One region of the Planococcus dechangensis genome, then DNA from elsewhere that is predicted to be linked to it. Evidence: riboswitches for the same ligand, from Rfam matches in the RefSeq annotation. Region 1 holds a riboswitch; each other region holds the start of a gene.
What was found. Region 1 has a riboswitch for S-adenosylmethionine ahead of ACFO5U_RS10655 (methionine ABC transporter ATP-binding protein). Riboswitches for the same ligand answer to the same signal wherever they lie in the genome.
Positions count from the first base shown of each region.

Region 2: it holds a riboswitch for S-adenosylmethionine, as region 1 does, so the genes downstream of both, ACFO5U_RS10035 (methionine ABC transporter ATP-binding protein) here and ACFO5U_RS10655 (methionine ABC transporter ATP-binding protein) in region 1, are expected to answer to the same signal.
Region 3: it holds a riboswitch for S-adenosylmethionine, as region 1 does, so the genes downstream of both, ACFO5U_RS12445 (ABC transporter substrate-binding protein) here and ACFO5U_RS10655 (methionine ABC transporter ATP-binding protein) in region 1, are expected to answer to the same signal.
Region 4: it holds a riboswitch for S-adenosylmethionine, as region 1 does, so the genes downstream of both, metK (methionine adenosyltransferase) here and ACFO5U_RS10655 (methionine ABC transporter ATP-binding protein) in region 1, are expected to answer to the same signal.

Region 1 is NZ_JBHSGL010000005.1:1,515,377-1,519,589, reverse strand. Features, by position in the region: gene ACFO5U_RS10670 (purple acid phosphatase family protein) at 1-327, shown strand, start outside; gene ACFO5U_RS10665 (pyridoxal phosphate-dependent aminotransferase) at 362-1,534, opposite strand; gene ACFO5U_RS10660 (carbon-nitrogen family hydrolase) at 1,620-2,414, shown strand; SAM riboswitch class I at 2,461-2,566, shown strand; gene ACFO5U_RS10655 (methionine ABC transporter ATP-binding protein) at 2,636-3,649, shown strand; gene ACFO5U_RS10650 (methionine ABC transporter permease) at 3,639-4,213, shown strand, end outside.
Region 2 is NZ_JBHSGL010000005.1:1,398,526-1,402,738, reverse strand. Features, by position in the region: gene ACFO5U_RS10045 (MetQ/NlpA family ABC transporter substrate-binding protein) at 1-610, opposite strand, end outside; gene ACFO5U_RS10040 (methionine ABC transporter permease) at 695-1,345, opposite strand; gene ACFO5U_RS10035 (methionine ABC transporter ATP-binding protein) at 1,335-2,366, opposite strand; SAM riboswitch class I at 2,498-2,610, opposite strand; SAM riboswitch class I at 2,798-2,913, shown strand; gene ACFO5U_RS10030 (O-acetylhomoserine aminocarboxypropyltransferase/cysteine synthase family protein) at 3,016-4,213, shown strand, end outside.
Region 3 is NZ_JBHSGL010000005.1:1,878,499-1,882,711, forward strand. Features, by position in the region: gene ACFO5U_RS12440 (ABC transporter permease) at 1-258, opposite strand, end outside; gene ACFO5U_RS12445 (ABC transporter substrate-binding protein) at 327-1,910, opposite strand; SAM riboswitch class I at 2,261-2,365, opposite strand; gene ACFO5U_RS12450 (alpha/beta hydrolase) at 2,467-3,237, opposite strand; gene mmuM (homocysteine S-methyltransferase) at 3,394-4,213, opposite strand, start outside.
Region 4 is NZ_JBHSGL010000016.1:14,718-18,930, reverse strand. Features, by position in the region: gene ACFO5U_RS16455 (alpha/beta hydrolase) at 9-806, opposite strand; gene ACFO5U_RS16450 (gamma carbonic anhydrase) at 903-1,412, shown strand; gene metK (methionine adenosyltransferase) at 1,448-2,644, opposite strand; SAM riboswitch class I at 2,847-2,957, opposite strand; gene pckA (phosphoenolpyruvate carboxykinase (ATP)) at 3,196-4,213, shown strand, end outside.

The DNA.
Region 1 (4,213 bases):
TTCGATGTTGAACAAGCAGACGATATCGGGAACCGCGGCTACGTGGAGTTCGGGGTGGACGATGGGGTCATCCTGTATTTGAATGGTGAGGAAATCATGCGCTTTAACATGCCGGAGAAGGGCGAGTTTGGTTTTGAAGATTACCAGGGAGCGGTGATGGACGAATATTACGGCAGTGAAAGCAAGATCGAGCGCATCTACCTGGACGAAACCGCCTTATCGCAGCTGAAAAACGGAAGGAATGTACTTTCAGCCCAAGTGCACCAAGACGACCGTTTCAGCTCTGATTTGTATTGGGACATGGAATTGGTAGTCAATACAAAATAAAAAAAGAAGGCGCAATGCCTTCTTTTTTTTTGTTTTATTTTTTAGTGAAAAGCTCTAACTTCTCGATGCGCTGCATGGCTTCTGCGATGCGCTGCTCGGTGACCAGTAAGCCGACGCGCACAAAGCCTTCTCCGCCAGGGCCAAAACCGCTGCCCGGCGCCACGGCGATGTCGACTTTGTCGAGCAGCAGGTCAGAGAACTCGACGCTCGTATAGCCTTCCGGGACAGGCAGCCAGGCAAAAAACGATCCCTTCGGCGCGTCGAATTCCCAGCCGATCCGGCGGCATTCATCCACTAGCGTCTGGCGCCTTTTCTCGTATAATGCATTCAGTTCCTCGACGCATTGCTGGCTGCTGTTTAATGCTTCTACAGCCGCCAGCTGAACGGCCGGAAAGATGCCGGCGAACAAATGGTCTTGGACGATGTTGAGTGCTTCGATCATTTTGGCATTGCCGACCGCAAAGCCGATGCGCCATCCGGCCATATTATACGTTTTGGATAATGTATACATTTCGATGCCGATGTCTTTGGCGCCTTTTGACTGCAGGAAGCTGACCGGTTTTTCGCCGTCAAAGCCGATGCGGCCATAGGCAAAGTCATGCACGACCCCGATGCCGTTTTCTTTGGCAAACTGGATCGTTTCATCGAAAAACGCAATGTCTGCTGTCGCGCCTGTCGGGTTGTTTGGGTAGTTCAAGTACATCAATTTGGCTCGTGCTCTTGCGGCGGCCGTCACATCGTTATAATCGGGAAGATAGCCGGTTTCCTGTTTAAGTTTCATTAAATCGAATTCGATATCCGCCAGCGGTGCGGCTGACAGGTAATCAGGGTAGCCCGGGTCCGGCAACAGCAGCGAATCGCCCGGGTTCAGCAACGCAAGCGGCAATTCGATAAAGCCGATTTTCGTTCCGGACAAAATGGCAACTTCCAAATCCGGATCGATATCGACATCGTACTCTTTTTTGTAGAAATCCGCAGCGGCTTTTCTTAATGAACTAAGCCCGCGAAACGGCGAGTAGCGGTGGGTTTGGGGATCCGCCACCGCTTGTTGCATGGCTTTGACAATATGCGCAGGCGTCGGCTGATCCGGGTTGCCTTGGCCGAAATTGATGACATCGCGTCCTTCATCGACAGCTTTTGCCGTTTTTGCGACAAGCAAGGCGAAAAATTGATCCGGAAGATTTTGTAAGCGATCTGAAAAGTCCATGAAATCCTCCTCATTTTCTAAATAATTGCACTTCTATCTTAAATCTTATAGAGTTTAAGCTAAACTGTCTACAGGGGGAGAGAATATGAAAATCGCTTGTGTGCAGATGGACATTGCGTTCGGAAAACCGGAAACGAATTTTCAGCATGTCAAAGAATATTTGGAAGAAGCTGCCGGAAACGGTGCGGATGTCATCGTGCTGCCCGAAATGTGGAACACCGGCTATGCATTGAAGGAGCTTGAACAATTGGCGGACGGCAACGGCAAGACGGTCGATTTTTTAAAGCAGTTTGCTAAACAGCATAGCGTCCATATCGTCGGCGGCTCAGTGTCGACGAAGAAACAGGACGGTTTTTACAATACGATGTATGTGGTCGACAATACGGGTGCACTCGTTTCGGAGTATGATAAAGCGCACCGCTTCGGGTTGATGGATGAGCATATCCACCTCGAAGAAGGACAATCGCTCGGCACGTTCGAACTAGATGGCGAGACTTTCGGCGGCGTCATTTGCTATGACATCCGCTTTCCGGAATGGCTGCGCGCACAGGCGCTCAACGGGGCGAAAGCGATTTTCGTCCCTGCCGAATGGCCGGCGGCACGCATCGATCATTGGCGCATCCTGCTGCAGGCGCGTGCCATCGAGAACCAATGCTTCATCATCGCCGCCAATCGCATCGGCAGCGACCCGAAAAATGAATTCGGCGGCCATTCGATGGTCATTGCGCCGTGGGGAGAAGTCCGGCTAGATATGGGCGGCATTGAAGGCATCGCTTATGCCGACATCGACCTTTCAGAAGTCGACGAGGTGCGCACGCGCATCCCGGTATTCGATGACCGGCGCGTCCCGTTGTACAAAAAGTTTGAAAAATCGCATTGACAAGCGGCTGCAGTGGCGCGTAAGATTGAAAACAACCAAATACGTATGCTTATCAAGAGAGACCGAGGGTAAAGGCCCGATGACGTCCGGCAACCCCCAATGCGGGAAGGTGCCAAGTCCTGCAGAATGGCAATCATTCTGAAAGATAAGTCGGAATTTAACTTTCGATGTCTCTTTTTGATAAAAGAGGCATTTTTTATTTGCCTGGGGGAGTGGACAACATGATTCAAATCGAACAGCTAAGCAAAACCTATCAAACGAAGCACGGCTCTGTCACGGGCGTAGACAATGTCAGCCTCGAAGTGAAGACCGGTGAAATTTTCGGCATCGTCGGCTATTCGGGTGCAGGGAAGAGTTCCCTTATCCGCTGCATCAATTTGCTCGAACGTCCTACCTCGGGGATTGTTTCGGTCGGCGGGCAGGATTTAACGAAACTGCGCGGCGAAGGATTGCGGAAAGCGCGCTTGAAAATCGGCATGATCTTTCAGCATTTCTATTTGATCAGTCAAAAGACGGTCGCTGAAAACATTGCATTCGCCCTTCGTGCAGCGGGGACGCCGAGCAAAAAAATCGGCCCGCGCGTTGATGAGCTATTGGAAATGGTCGGCTTGACCGATAAGCGCGGCGTCTATCCGGCACAGCTCAGCGGCGGGCAAAAGCAGCGCGTCGGCATTGCCCGTGCGCTCGCGAACGACCCGGCTGTCTTGTTATGCGATGAGGCGACTTCAGCGCTTGACCCGAATACAACCTTGTCGATCCTGCGGTTATTGAAAGACATCAACCGCAAGCTCAATATCACGATCGTCTTGATCACGCACGAAATGAACGTCGTCAAGGAGATCTGCGACCGGATGGCGGTCATGCAGAACGGGCGTGTCATTGAAGAAGGCAGCGTCTACGATATTTTTGCAGAACCGAAAACCGCGTTGACCAAAGAATTCATCTCCAGTGTCGTATCGTTTAACGTGCCGGAGGAAATCCTGGAAAAATGCGACGGGACGATCATCAAAGTATTGTTTAAAGGAGAAGTAGCCGGGCAAGGCATCATTTCCGATATGCTGCAAAGCTATTCGGTGAAAGGCAATTTCTTGCACGGTGCGATTGAATACATCCAAGAACGGCCGCTCGGGATCTTTGTGATGGAACTAAAAGGCGGACAAACGGACATACAACAGGCAATTACGTATTTAGAACAGCGCAAAGCGATAGTGGAGGTGATGGGTCATGGGAATTGAATGGGAAAGAATCATCGATCTATGGCCTGAAATCCAAGTGGCATTTTACCAGACGCTCGTCATGATCGGCATTTCACTCGGCGTCGCGCTGGTCGTTGGCTTGCCGCTGGGCATTCTGCTGTTCATCACGGACCGTGGCTTGTTCTGGGAAAATCGGCCGGTCAATTCGGTCATCGGCTTTATCGTCAACATCGTCCGGTCGATTCCGTTCATCATTTTGCTCGTCGCACTCATCCCGCTGACACAAGCGATTACAGGAACGACAATCGGGCCGGTGGCAGCCAGTGTTTCCTTATCGGTCGCGGCGATTCCATTTTTCGCGCGCATCGTGGAAACCGCATTGCGGGATATTGATAAAGGCGTCATCGAAGCGGCCATCGCGGTCGGCGCCACTCCGTGGATGATCATCAAGGATGTGCTGTTGCCGGAAGCTAAGGCCAGCATCATTCAAGGCATTACACTTACGGTCATCAGCTTGATTGCCTATTCGGCAATGGCTGGCGTTGTCGGTGGCGGCGGCATCGGCGATTTGGCGATCCGTTTCGGCTATTACCGCTACGATAA
Region 2 (4,213 bases), 120 kb from region 1:
CATCGATCGCGACGCCGTTATTGATGATAGATGCTTCGACATCCGCCATGGCGCGTGGGGTATGGCCGGAAGTCATCGGCATGATTTCAATGTTTTTCGGGTTGTCGATGATGTCTTGAGCCGTTCCTGTTAAACCGGCATCTTCAGATAAGGTGATGAGTCCTGCTTCATCGAGCAAGAGCAACGCGCGGCCCATATTGGTCGCTTCATTCGGCATTGCAATCTGTGCGCCGTCCGGAAGTTCATCGATCGATTCGTACTTTTCGGAGTACAAGCCCATCGGTGCGATGACGGTAGAGCCGATCGGCACGATGTCGACATTATGTTCTTCGACAAATTCATCGAAATAAGAAATCGTTTGGAAGGCGTTCAAGTCAAGTTCGCCTTCAGCAAGTGCCAAGTTCGGTGCCACATAATCCGAGAACGTGATGATGTCGAGTTCGATGCCTTCTTTAGCGGCCTTGTCACCGACATAATCCCAAATGGTTGTATCCGAACCGCTGATGCCGAGTGTGACGGTAGTAGTGCCGTCGGCGGAATCGTCGCCTCCGCATGCGGTGAGTAGAGTAGCTAAGCCGGCTGTTGCAAAAAGAGCTGTAATTTTTTTCATAATGAAATCCTCCAGTGGGTTTTAAGTTTATGGTTAGAAAGGGATTAAAATATATTCAGTAATGATGTTATTGATGTTTTCGGTTCAACTGCGACGCACACGGCGTGACATCAAGTTGCCGAGTGATTGGACACCTTGGACGAGTACGACGAGTATTGCAACCGTCAAGAACATGACCATGGTGTCGAAGCGTTGGTAGCCGTAAGTGATGGCCAAGTCTCCGAGCCCACCGCCGCCGATAGCACCAGCCATAGCGGAGGCACCGATCAAACCGACGATAGCTATGGTCAGAGCCAGGACAAGCGAGCTGAGTGCTTCCGGAATAAGAAAGCGGAAAATGATTTGCCCTGGTGATGCCCCCATTGCCTGGGCCGCTTCGATAACGCCTTTATCGACTTCGAGCAGCGAGTTTTCTATGAGTCGTGCAATGTATGGCCCTGCGTAAAACACTAAAGGTACGATGGCTGCGGCAGTTCCGATCGACGTGCCGACAATGAGCCGTGTCAATGGGATGATTGCGACCATCAAAATAATGAACGGAATCGAGCGGAATATGTTGATGACAATGTTCAATATGTTGAAGACCACTTCATTTTCCAGCAGATGCCCTTTTCTAGTGACGACGAGCAATATGCCCAGCGGCAATCCAATGACGAGTGAGAATACAAACGAAGCACCGGTCATATAAAGTGTTTCCCATAATGCTTCTAAAATTTGCGATTGATTAACCTGCATGCTGCTGAACCTCCTCTACCAGGATATTGTCGTTGCGGATCGAAGCGAGTGCACGGTCGATCTCAGCGCGAGCGCCGTCGAATTCAACGATTAAATTGCCATAAGGAATGCCTTGGAGCTCAGTGATATTACCGAACAAGACATTTAAATCGAGATTGAATTCCCGCGACACGCGCGACATGAATGGCTGGCCGACGGAAGTGCCGGTAAACTGGACGCGGTAAATCGGACGCTTTTGATCGTTTTTATAGATTTGGTCGAGTAAGGACTCGGGCAATTCATCGTTCATGACGGAGCGGACAAAGCGTTTGGTCGTTGCGTGCTGCGGTTTCGTGAAAACATCGAAGACGCTGCCTTGCTCAATCACGCGCCCTTCTTCAAGGACCGCTACTTTGTCGCAAATTTCCCGGATGACGCCCATCTCATGGGTGATGAGCAAAATGGTAATGTTGTAATCTTTATTGATGCGCCGCAGCAAGTCTAAAATCGATTGTGTCGTTTGCGGATCGAGAGCGGAAGTCGCTTCGTCGCACAAAAGAATCGAAGGGTTGGTTGCAAGCGCTCTGGCGATGCCGATTCGCTGCTTCTGGCCGCCGGACAATTGGTCCGGGTATTTTCTTGCCTGGTCAGCCAGTCCGACAAATTCAAGAAGCTCTGTAACTTTGCGGTCGATTTCCGTTTTTGGCATTTTGGCAAGCAACAGCGGCATCGCGATATTGTGATGCACCGTTTTCGAGTCGAGCAAGTTAAAATGCTGGAAAATCATGCCGATATCTTTACGGATGTCTCGGATTTTTTTAGCGGTTAAAGCGGAGATGTCTTCTCCGTGGATAAATACACGCCCGGAAGTAGGGCGTTCGAGCAAATTGACTGTCCGGATCAATGAGCTTTTCCCTGCGCCGCTAAAACCGATGACGCCGTAAATTTCACCGGTTTCAACGGTCAAGTCGATGCCATTAAGCGCATGGACTTCCTGTTTACCGGATACATATGTTTTCTTGACTGCTTCAAATTGAATCATGGTGTCCCTCCTATGGCTGCCTGTAACGATTCGAATAAATGCGAACGAACACTTTCCTGAAATAACGAAAAAGAGCCCTCTTTTTTCTTATGCACAAGAAAAAAGAAGGCTCCAATTATGAAACCATCTCATTCTCATCTTCCAAATGCTAGAGCATTTGCAGGAATTAGCACAGTTTTCGCGAATTTGCGAATCTGCTGCCGAAACGTCAAAGGGCCTGTCCCTCGGTTTCTCTGGATAAGAAAGTGATGTAAGCTATTCAATTCGTGATTCCTACTTTATTTCGAAATAAGGAAAATGTCAACCGCTTTGTGAAAAAACTTTTAGCGGAAATATCGCTTATATAGTAGTTAAAATTTTTCGACAAATACACTTGACTTTAAACGGCTATGTCCTCTATACTTTTCCACAAGCAAAAAAATAGTTTCATACTCTTATCACGAGTGGCGGAGGGAATAGGCCCTGCGATGCCCGGCAACCAACAGACAACCGTCTGGAAAGGTGCTAAATCCTACAGTACTGCATGTGCAGCGCTGAAAGATGAGAGGAGGTAAATCCGTATATGACGGCCCTCTTCTTTCTGAAGAGGGTCTTTTCTATGTCCTCCTCACCTTTTACAAAAATTATAAAAAATCAGGAGGAACTCACAATGACAAATTTTAAACCCGAAACACTCTTATTGCACGGCGGACAGGAACCAGATCAAGTAACAGGTTCGCGTGGAGTTCCAGTCCATAAAACAACTTCCTATGTCTTTAAAGATACAGAGCACGCACAAAACTTATTCGGTTTGAAAGAAACTGGCAATATCTACTCACGTATCATGAACCCTACTGTAGATGTATTCGAACAGCGCGTCGCCTTGCTTGAAGGCGGCACAGCGGCAGTCGCTCTATCATCGGGCATGGCAGCAATCGCATTTTCGGTATTGAACGTTGCGGAAGCCGGAGATGAAATCGTCGCCGATAGCAATCTATATGGAGGCACCTATAATCTATTCGCTAACACATTGCCGCGCTACGGTATTACGACAAAGTTCGTCGATGCGACCGACCCGGAAAATTTCCGTGCTGCAATTACCGACAAGACAAAAGCTTTCTTCGGTGAAATCATCGGAAATCCGAGCCTGAACGTATTTGATGTTGAACGCGTCGCACAAATCGGCCATGAAAACGGTATTCCGCTATTGATCGATAACACATTCGCTTCACCGTTCGTCAGCAACCCGATCGAATTCGGTGCAGATGTGGTCATCCATTCGGCAACAAAATGGATCGGAGGGCACGGCACGACCATCGGCGGTGTCGCTGTAGATGCGGGCCGCTTCAACTGGGACAACCCGCGCTTCCCGAACTACACACAACCGGATGAATCCTACCACGGTATCCGCTTCGGTATCGATGTTCCGGACGCTGCGTTTGCGACGAAACTGCGCGTTCAATTATTGCGCGATTTCGGGCCGACTCTCAGCGCAGACAGCGCACATGCACTGCTGCAGGGGCTTGAAACTTTACACTTGCGCATCCCGCGCCATGCAAGCAATGCACAAAAGGTAGCGGAATATTTGAAAGACCATCCTCAAGTGGAATGGGTCAACTACCTTGGATTCGAAGATCATCCTTCAAGTGAACTTGCGAAGAAATACTTGAAAAACAGCTACGGTTCGATCGTCAACTTTGGCATCAAAGGGGGAAGAGATGCCGGTCGTAAAGTGATTGATGGAGTCAACCTGTGGTCTCATGTGGCGAATGTCGGCGATGCCAAATCGCTGATCATCCACCCGGCTTCGACGACGCACCAGCAATTGACGGCAGAAGAACTGAAAAACAGCGGGGTTACAGAAGAAT
Region 3 (4,213 bases), 360 kb from region 1:
CGTTTGTGACGAATAAACGGAAGTGCCTAAGTCTCCTGTCGCCACTTGTGAAATCCAGTTGAAAAACTGAATGTATAAAGCTTGATCCAACCCAAGCTGCCGTTCCAAATCGGCAATCGCTTCGGGTGAACTGTCTTCTCCCAAAATCAGAAATGCGGGGTTTCCAGGAGTCAGATGCACGATCATAAAGACGATGACACTGACCACGAGCATGACAGGTATGACCGATAATAAACGGCGAATCGTGTATTGCAGCAATGCGTTCCCCTCCTCTTTGAAAAAGAAAGAAAATCGCCAGCATCGTTCCTGACGATTTTCTTTTCTTATTATGGTGTTTTATACGTATTCCAGAACCGCGGCCCATACCATTCGCTGTAATTCTCGATGTTTGATGAGCGTGCACTGAGGTTTGAAATGTTTGTCACTTTTTCAAAAGGCAATTCTTCGTAAAGGGTTTCGTTCAAGCCTGCAAGAATTTGCTGCTTTTCTTCCTCAGAATCTGTGGCAGCCCATTGCGAAATCAAGCCCTGCCATTTCTCGCTGTTGTACCAGCCGCTGCTGTTTGAATCCTGGCTCAGCATGCCGGCCTGGTTCGGCGAGAAGAATGGAGACCAGCCGACCACGACCAGATCCCAGTTGGATGGTTCTGCCCATTTCTCCAAATAGGTAGCCCATTCATAAGATTCCAGCTCAACTGTAAACCCCGCTTCTTCGAGTTGTTGCTCGGCAATCTCCGCAATTTTTTTATAGTCGCTGGAGTCGCTGGAGAAAATAATTTTAATGGGTTTTCCGTCATAACTGCTTTCTTCCAACAATTGTTTCGCTTTGTCCAAATCATAGGAAAGGAATTGATCAATGTTTTCATTGGAGTAGAGAGCTGTTTGGTTCGGGGTGAACAACGCCCCGTCCAGCTCGTAGAACTCCTCATTGCCGTAAGTGGCTTTGGCAATGGCCTCCTTATTCAGCGCCGCATTTAAAGCTTGGCGGACTAGCACATCGTCAAACGGCGCCTCCGACTTATCCGGCGTCAACACCGTGTATCCATTGGTCGACGTATCGGCTTCAATACTTGGCGTATTCTCAATCACCTCATACAGGTCGAGCGGAATATCATCGCCATAATCGTAAAGCCCTGTTTTCAATCCATTGACGACGACTTGAGGGTCTTTCACAATTTTGAAATGAATGGCATCGACAAACGCTTTTTTCTCTCCTGTGAGCCCGCTCGTCTCATCTGTTCTGGAAGCGTAGCCTTCGTATTTGGCTAAGACAATTTCATCTCCACGCTTCCACGAGTCAAATTGGAATGGCCCTGTTCCGATATACTGGTCATGGTCAAGAGGCTGTTCGCCGGCAGCTTCAGCGACTGTTGCCGGCAGGATGACTGCAGCCGACTTTGGAGCAGCCAAGTCAGATAGCAAGGAACTGTAAGTTTTGTTCAACTGTATCTTCAATTGCAGATCCTCATCAGCCTCGACCGACTCTACGTGTTCATTAGTGATCTTGCCGACAGAAGACACCTTCAGCCAGCGTTCAATCGAAGCTGCCGCATCTTTTGCGGTCACAGCTTCCCCGTTATGAAACGTAACTCCCTCTCGTAAATTGATAGTGTACGTTTTTCCATCTTCGCTCACTTGATAATCTTCAGCGAGAAGAGGCACGGCTTCGTAATCTTGGTTTAATGCAAACAAGCCTTCGTACACGTGCCAGCCGATTTTACGGGCAGCACTTTCACCCGTATACATCCAGTCGAGCGTATTCGGATCAGCTCCGATTGCTACGTTCAACTCGCCGCCTTCAACAGGCTCGGAACCCGCTCCAGAGTTTTCAGTACTGGCTTCACTGCCGGTACAACCGGCCAAACTAATAAGTGCAAATAAACTGATGAGTAAAAAGATAATGTTCTTCACAATAGTCCTCCTTATGTATAAAAAGATGATTCGATGTTTCCCACACCTAGCACTAATCGGATTTCCAGGTGGTGGTGGAGCCAGTCGCGATTCCAGCTAGTCTATCCAAGTTCCCATATCTTCATGCAAGACTCGAAGTGTTTTCCCGTGAACATAACATTGCGCTGACCCGACCTATTGAATATATCCTTCCACGCCTTTTTAGCTGACTTAATGCCGCGCGCACTTGCCATCGTCGATTCCTCCTCTCAAAACTTATTTAACTTACCCGCTTACTAGGTTTTAACCATAAAAAACCCCCTGCTTCTTTTTGACAAGAAGAGGGGGTTGGGTAATACCGTTGAGCGCCTCTCTTATCTTCCGTACAAACTGTACGTGGAATTAGCACAGTGCCACATTCGTGGTCTGCTGCTTTGACGTCTCAGGGCCAGTCCCTCAGTCAATCTCGATAAGATGATTAAATTGTAAAGTTCATACTACGTATCCTAGATCTGTTTGTCAACATTATTTTGAAGAAATAGAATTTATTTACAAAATTCTCGAATTTCCATTGTCTTTATAGCTTGTCTCCAGCCGGCAATACACGGGCTTGTTTTATGAATTGAACTGTTTTTTCGACGATGACATCCAGTTCATGGTCCATAGAGGCGATGTGATAGGAGTTGTGCAGTTCGTGCTTCATTGTATGTCCGGATCCGACTTTGCTGAGAATAGAGTCGGTATTGCCCGGCGGCACGACATGGTCTTCGAGCGACTGGAAACAGACGACCGGACAACGTACGGCTGAAAGTTTGGCGTCGACGGCATCCATATAGCGCAATAATTGCTGATACGCGTGGACCGGCGCTTGCTCGTAAGTGATTTCTACCGCATCCGCTTTTTTGATGTCCGGTCGATCTTCAGCAACATAAGCAAGAGGCGGCTGACTGCGGTAGGTTTCAAACGCAGGGATGTCGATCGCCGGATTGATCAAGGCTATTCCTTCAATGTCCGGATAACGGCTGGCCAAATCCAAGCTCAAGGTCCCGCCCATCGATTGCCCGATGACAAAAACGGTCGAACAGCTTGCTTTCAGGTCCTGATAGGCTTGTTCGACTTGTGCAAACCAATCTTCGAAGCCATATCGTTCCAAGTCTGTGAAATGCGTGCCGTGGCCGGGAAGCCTCGGACAGGACACCGTATAGCCTTGTGCCGCAAGCGCCTCACCCAGTTCTTTGACGCTTTGGGGTGTGCCCAAAAAGCCATGGCACAGCAAGATGCCGGTGTGATTGCCTTCCAGGAAAAACGACGACGCCTCTTCCATGACGGGGTATTGCTCTTTAACCATAGAGATCCTCCTTTGTTTTTTTAAAAGTTAGGAGGATCTCTCCTACCTCATTGTAATCCAGTCCTTATGCTGAAAAAGCTTATTCACATTAGACTATATTTAAAACCTACTTGTCAACTGGGTTTTAAAATCGCACAACGGAGGCAGTCCTATTGGCTAAACTTGCGAGGGGTTGAGGTCGCGTGACCAAGACGCCACGTCGGCAATATCATCAGGCGTCGTGCTGCAACAGCCGCCGATAATTTGGGCGCCTGCTTTGTGCCACGCTTTCGAGTTGGCTGAAAAAGCATTGGCCGACGGCTCTTCGCTCCATGTCTTGCTTACCGGATCATAGCTTGCCCCGGAATTCGGGTAGACAATGACCGGTTTTGAAGTCTTGCTTGTCACTTCTTGTATTAACGACTCGATATACTGCGGCGCTGTGCAATTGATGCCGATCGCCGCCACTTGCGCGTGCCCGTCCAGCCAGCCGGCGCAGTCCGCAATTTTTTCCCCGTCGCTGATGTGGAGATGGTCCTTTGCGCTGAACGTGAACCAGGCATAGACGTCCGGAAAATCCTTAAGGATCCTGACAATCGCTTGCGCTTCTGCCAGACACGGAATCGTTTCACATGCCAAGATGTCTGCGCCCGCCTCCACCAACACGCGGATCCGCTCTTGATGGAACGCCACCAGTTCATCTTCTGTCACGGAATAGTCGCCGCGGTATTCCGAGCCGTCAGACAAAAATGCTCCGTACGGGCCGACTGACGCCGCGACGATAGGTTTCGGCCTGCTCGACCGATCCGTCACACCGCTCCAGAATTCATCGCGCGCTTGTGCGGCAAGTTCGACCGACTTTCGGATCAAAGCGATGGCCTGTTGTTCCGTCAACCCTCTTTCTTTGTACCCTTCGATGGTCGCCTGATAGCTCGCTGTAATGGCACAGTCCGCCCCTGCCTGAAAATAATCCATATGTACTTGCTTGATCAATGCT
Region 4 (4,213 bases), on a different contig from region 1:
GCTTCAAGTTATTCCCTGTTTTTCTCTATTAGTAAATCAGTTACCGATCGGGCAAATTGCAAACTTTGTTGAAAGACCGCTTCTTGCTCCGGCTCCTGGAACAAATCGTGGTAACAAAAATCCCATTCCTTAAAATGGAATTCCGACAACTTTTGCTGATGCAACCAACTTCTGCTGGCGGACGATTTAGTGATCAAATCCCGCTTGCCGATATGGAGCATCAACGGAATGTCCGGTATACGCGTTTGTGCAGCTAGCTCCATATAACTTTGCAATTGTTTCCACCAAGCAGGCGTGCTGACTGAATTTATCGCTGTGCTCGCTTGGTGCCCGTCCTGGAATTTACGGCGCGTCAAATAGCTGAGCTCAAGGCCATGGTCGACTGTGCGTTTTCTTGTCAGCTTGCTGATTCCAGAAAATGCGAGTGATTGCTTTATTGGCATTTTCTTCAATTCGAACCACGGAGATGTCAAAATAGCCGCAGACACCGGATGGCGATTAGCGACTAGTGCCTGAATGGCTATGGCTGCCCCTAATCCGTGGCCAACCAACACAATCGGCAAGGAACTTTCAGCCGCTAAGCGCAGCAATTCGGCAGCCATTTTATCATATTCAAAAAAGTGCTCCCTATGCACTCCATCTTGCGCAGCATGTATACCATGACCCGGCAAATCTCCCATATAGACATCAAAACCACTCGTTCGCCATTTCTCGATTTGCCACGCATAGCGCCGGTGCTCTTCGTACGCACTATGGATCAATACCGCTACACCTCTTGCTTCCCCTTCCGCTTGCCATTTCCACATACCAGCGCCCCCTTAAGGCTTGTTCAATTGACCTTTTCGTTTGTTTTGATAGGATTAGAACTAATTACATCTTATCAATGATAAAGGAGCTTTGCCATGATTTATCCATATAAAGACAAATCACCAAAAATTGACAAAACGGTATTTATCGCGGATTATGCCACTGTGACAGGGGATGTGACGATCGGTGAGAACTCTTCTGTTTGGTTCAATACAGTCATCCGCGGCGATGTCGCACCGACCATCATCGGGAAAAACACCAATATCCAAGACTTGTCGATGCTTCATCAAAGCCCAAACAATCCACTCGTTTTGGAAGATGACGTAACAATCGGCCATCAAGTGACGCTCCACAGCTGCACAGTCAAAAAAGGCGCTCTCGTCGGCATGGGGTCGGTCATTTTGGACGGTGCAGAAATCGGGGAAGGCGCATTTATCGGAGCTGGCAGCCTTGTCGCACAAGGCAAAAAGATACCGCCCGGTACACTCGCGTTTGGCCGGCCCGCCAAAGTGGTCCGGGAACTGAATGAGACGGACAAAAAGGACATGGAACGCATTGTCCGGGAGTACGCGGAAAAAGCCGCCTATTACAAATCGCTACAATAGAAAAAAGCAGGCGGATATTTTCCGCCTGCTTTTTCTTATGCGTTTGCCTGTTGTTTCAAAGCTTCCACTTTGTCAGTGCGTTCCCACGGAAGGTCAACATCGGTACGGCCGAAGTGGCCATAAGCCGCTGTCTGCTTGTAGATCGGGCGGCGCAGGTCAAGCATTTTGATGATTCCTGCCGGGCGCAAATCAAAGTTCGCACGTACAAGTTCAATCAATTTTTCCTCGCTCACTGTACCTGTCCCGAATGTGTCGACAGCAATCGATACAGGGTGTGCAACACCGATCGCGTATGCGAGCTGAACTTCGCACTTATCTGCGAGGCCTGCAGCGACAATGTTTTTTGCAACATAACGTGCAGCATATGCACCGGAACGGTCAACTTTCGTTGCGTCTTTCCCGGAGAATGCACCGCCGCCGTGTCTTGCATAGCCGCCGTAAGTATCCACAATGATTTTGCGGCCAGTAAGACCCGCATCCCCTTGTGGCCCGCCGATAACAAAGCGGCCTGTCGGGTTGATAAAGTATTTCGTCTCGGCATCCAAAAGCTCTGCCGGTACGACTTCATTGATGACGTATTCTTTCAAATTGCGCTGGATTTGCTCTAGGCTGACTTCAGGATGGTGCTGAGTGGAGATGACGATCGTATCCACACGCAGCGGTTTGTTGTTTTCATCGTATTCGATTGTAACTTGTGTTTTACCGTCCGGACGCAAGTATGGCAAAATTTCTTCCTTGCGCACTTCCGCCAAGCGGCGTGCGAGTTTATGCGCCAAGCTGATCGGCAACGGCATCAACTCTTCTGTTTCGTTTGAAGCATAGCCGAACATCAAGCCTTGATCGCCCGCACCGATTTCGTCCAATTCCTTGTCGGTCATCTGGCCTTCACGGGCTTCAAGCGCCACGTTGACGCCGGCAGCGATATCGGGTGACTGTTCATCGATCGCTGTCAAGACTGCGCTCGTCTCAGAGTCGAAACCGTATTTCGCACGCGTATAGCCGATTTCTTTCACGGTCTGGCGGACAACTTTCGGAATATCCACGTATGTGGAAGTAGTGATCTCACCCGCTACCAATACAAGTCCTGTTGTCACGGTCGTTTCGCACGCAACACGCGCATTTGGGTCTTCTGTTAGGATCGCATCCAAGATTGCGTCTGAAATTTGGTCGCAAATCTTATCGGGATGTCCTTCTGTTACTGATTCTGATGTGAATAATCGACGGTTTGTCAAAAAAAGCTCCTCCTTATATCCTGCGAGATTGCTCTCGAAATTGATACGGTACTCATTTTCCCATGTCAAGTCCGTTTCCATGAATGGAATTGAACTTCCAGCTTTTTCAGCCTGCACACGAGGATTAAGGGCATTCCATAAAAAAATCCCTTCGCTCATCTAATTCAATGAGGAAAGGAATAATCATCATAAGCACCTTTCACTCTTATCGTCCAAGGCTTTCACCTTGCTTCAGGTTGGGCACCATCGCTGCAAAAGCAGCAGGTTGCCGGGTTTCATTGGGCCTGCACCCTCCACCAGCTCGGAATAAGAGTATCCGTTCAATTTCCCATCTTACGGAATGCCGCAACTGCTGTCAACGATTTTAGAACAAACAATTGACAGACTTTTATATGTATCCATCTTTCTTCTATAAAAATATGCACAAATCACGAACATTGAAAGATTTATGGTTATTAGTATAGACTAATCATCTTAATGTGTTATACTAATGTTCGAATATACAACTACCCCATCTTTATGGGAATACACGAAAAGGCAGGTACCTATATATGACTTCAGTGAACTTTGCAAATGATTTGAAAGAGCTTTTGAGCGGCTCAAACATTAACATGCAGCTGTCCGTTCCACAATTGGTGGAAGCTGCAACATCCCGTGGAGAGGCTGTTTTGACACGCGAAGGCGCTGTAAAAGCTGAAACCGGAAAATACACCGGCCGTTCGCCTAAAGACAAGTATATGGTAGAAGAGGCGATTTCGAAAGACAAAATTGATTGGGGCAACGTCAACCGCCCGATCTCTTCTGAAATCTTTGAAAACCTATATGCTAAAGTCATTAATCATTTGAAGCAAAAAGATGCACTGTTTGTCTTCAAAGGCTTTGCTGGGGCAGACCCTGAGTCACGTCTTGCGATTCAAACAATCAATGAATACGCATGGCATAACCTTTTCGCACACCAATTGTTCATCCGCCCGACCGCTGAAGAATTGGCTGCACACGAACCTGAATTCACTGTTGTCTACGCTCCGAGTTTCCAAGCGGACCCGGCGGTTGATGGCACGGATTCTGAAACTTTTATTATCGTTTCGATGGAAAAGAAAATCATTTTGATCGGCGGCACTGAATACGCAGGCGAAATGAAGAAATCCATCTTCTCGATCATGAACTATATCCTTCCTGAACGCGGCATTTTGCCGATGCACTGTTCCGCAAACGTTGGACAAGACGGCGATGTCACATTATTCTTCGGCTTATCTGGTACAGGTAAAACAACTTTGTCAGCTGACGAAGATCGCAAGTTGATCGGTGACGATGAGCACGGCTGGTCCGATAACGGCGTTTTCAATATCGAAGGCGGCTGCTACGCCAAAACTATCAATTTGTCCCGTGAAAACGAACCGCAGATTTTCGATGCTATCCGCTTTGGTTCTGTACTCGAGAATGTAGTCGTTGATGAAGATACACGCATTCCGGATTACGACGACGGTTCATTGACTGAAAACACACGCGCCGCTTATCCGATTGAAGCGATCGATAATATCGTCACGCCGTCTGTAGCAGGCCACCCGA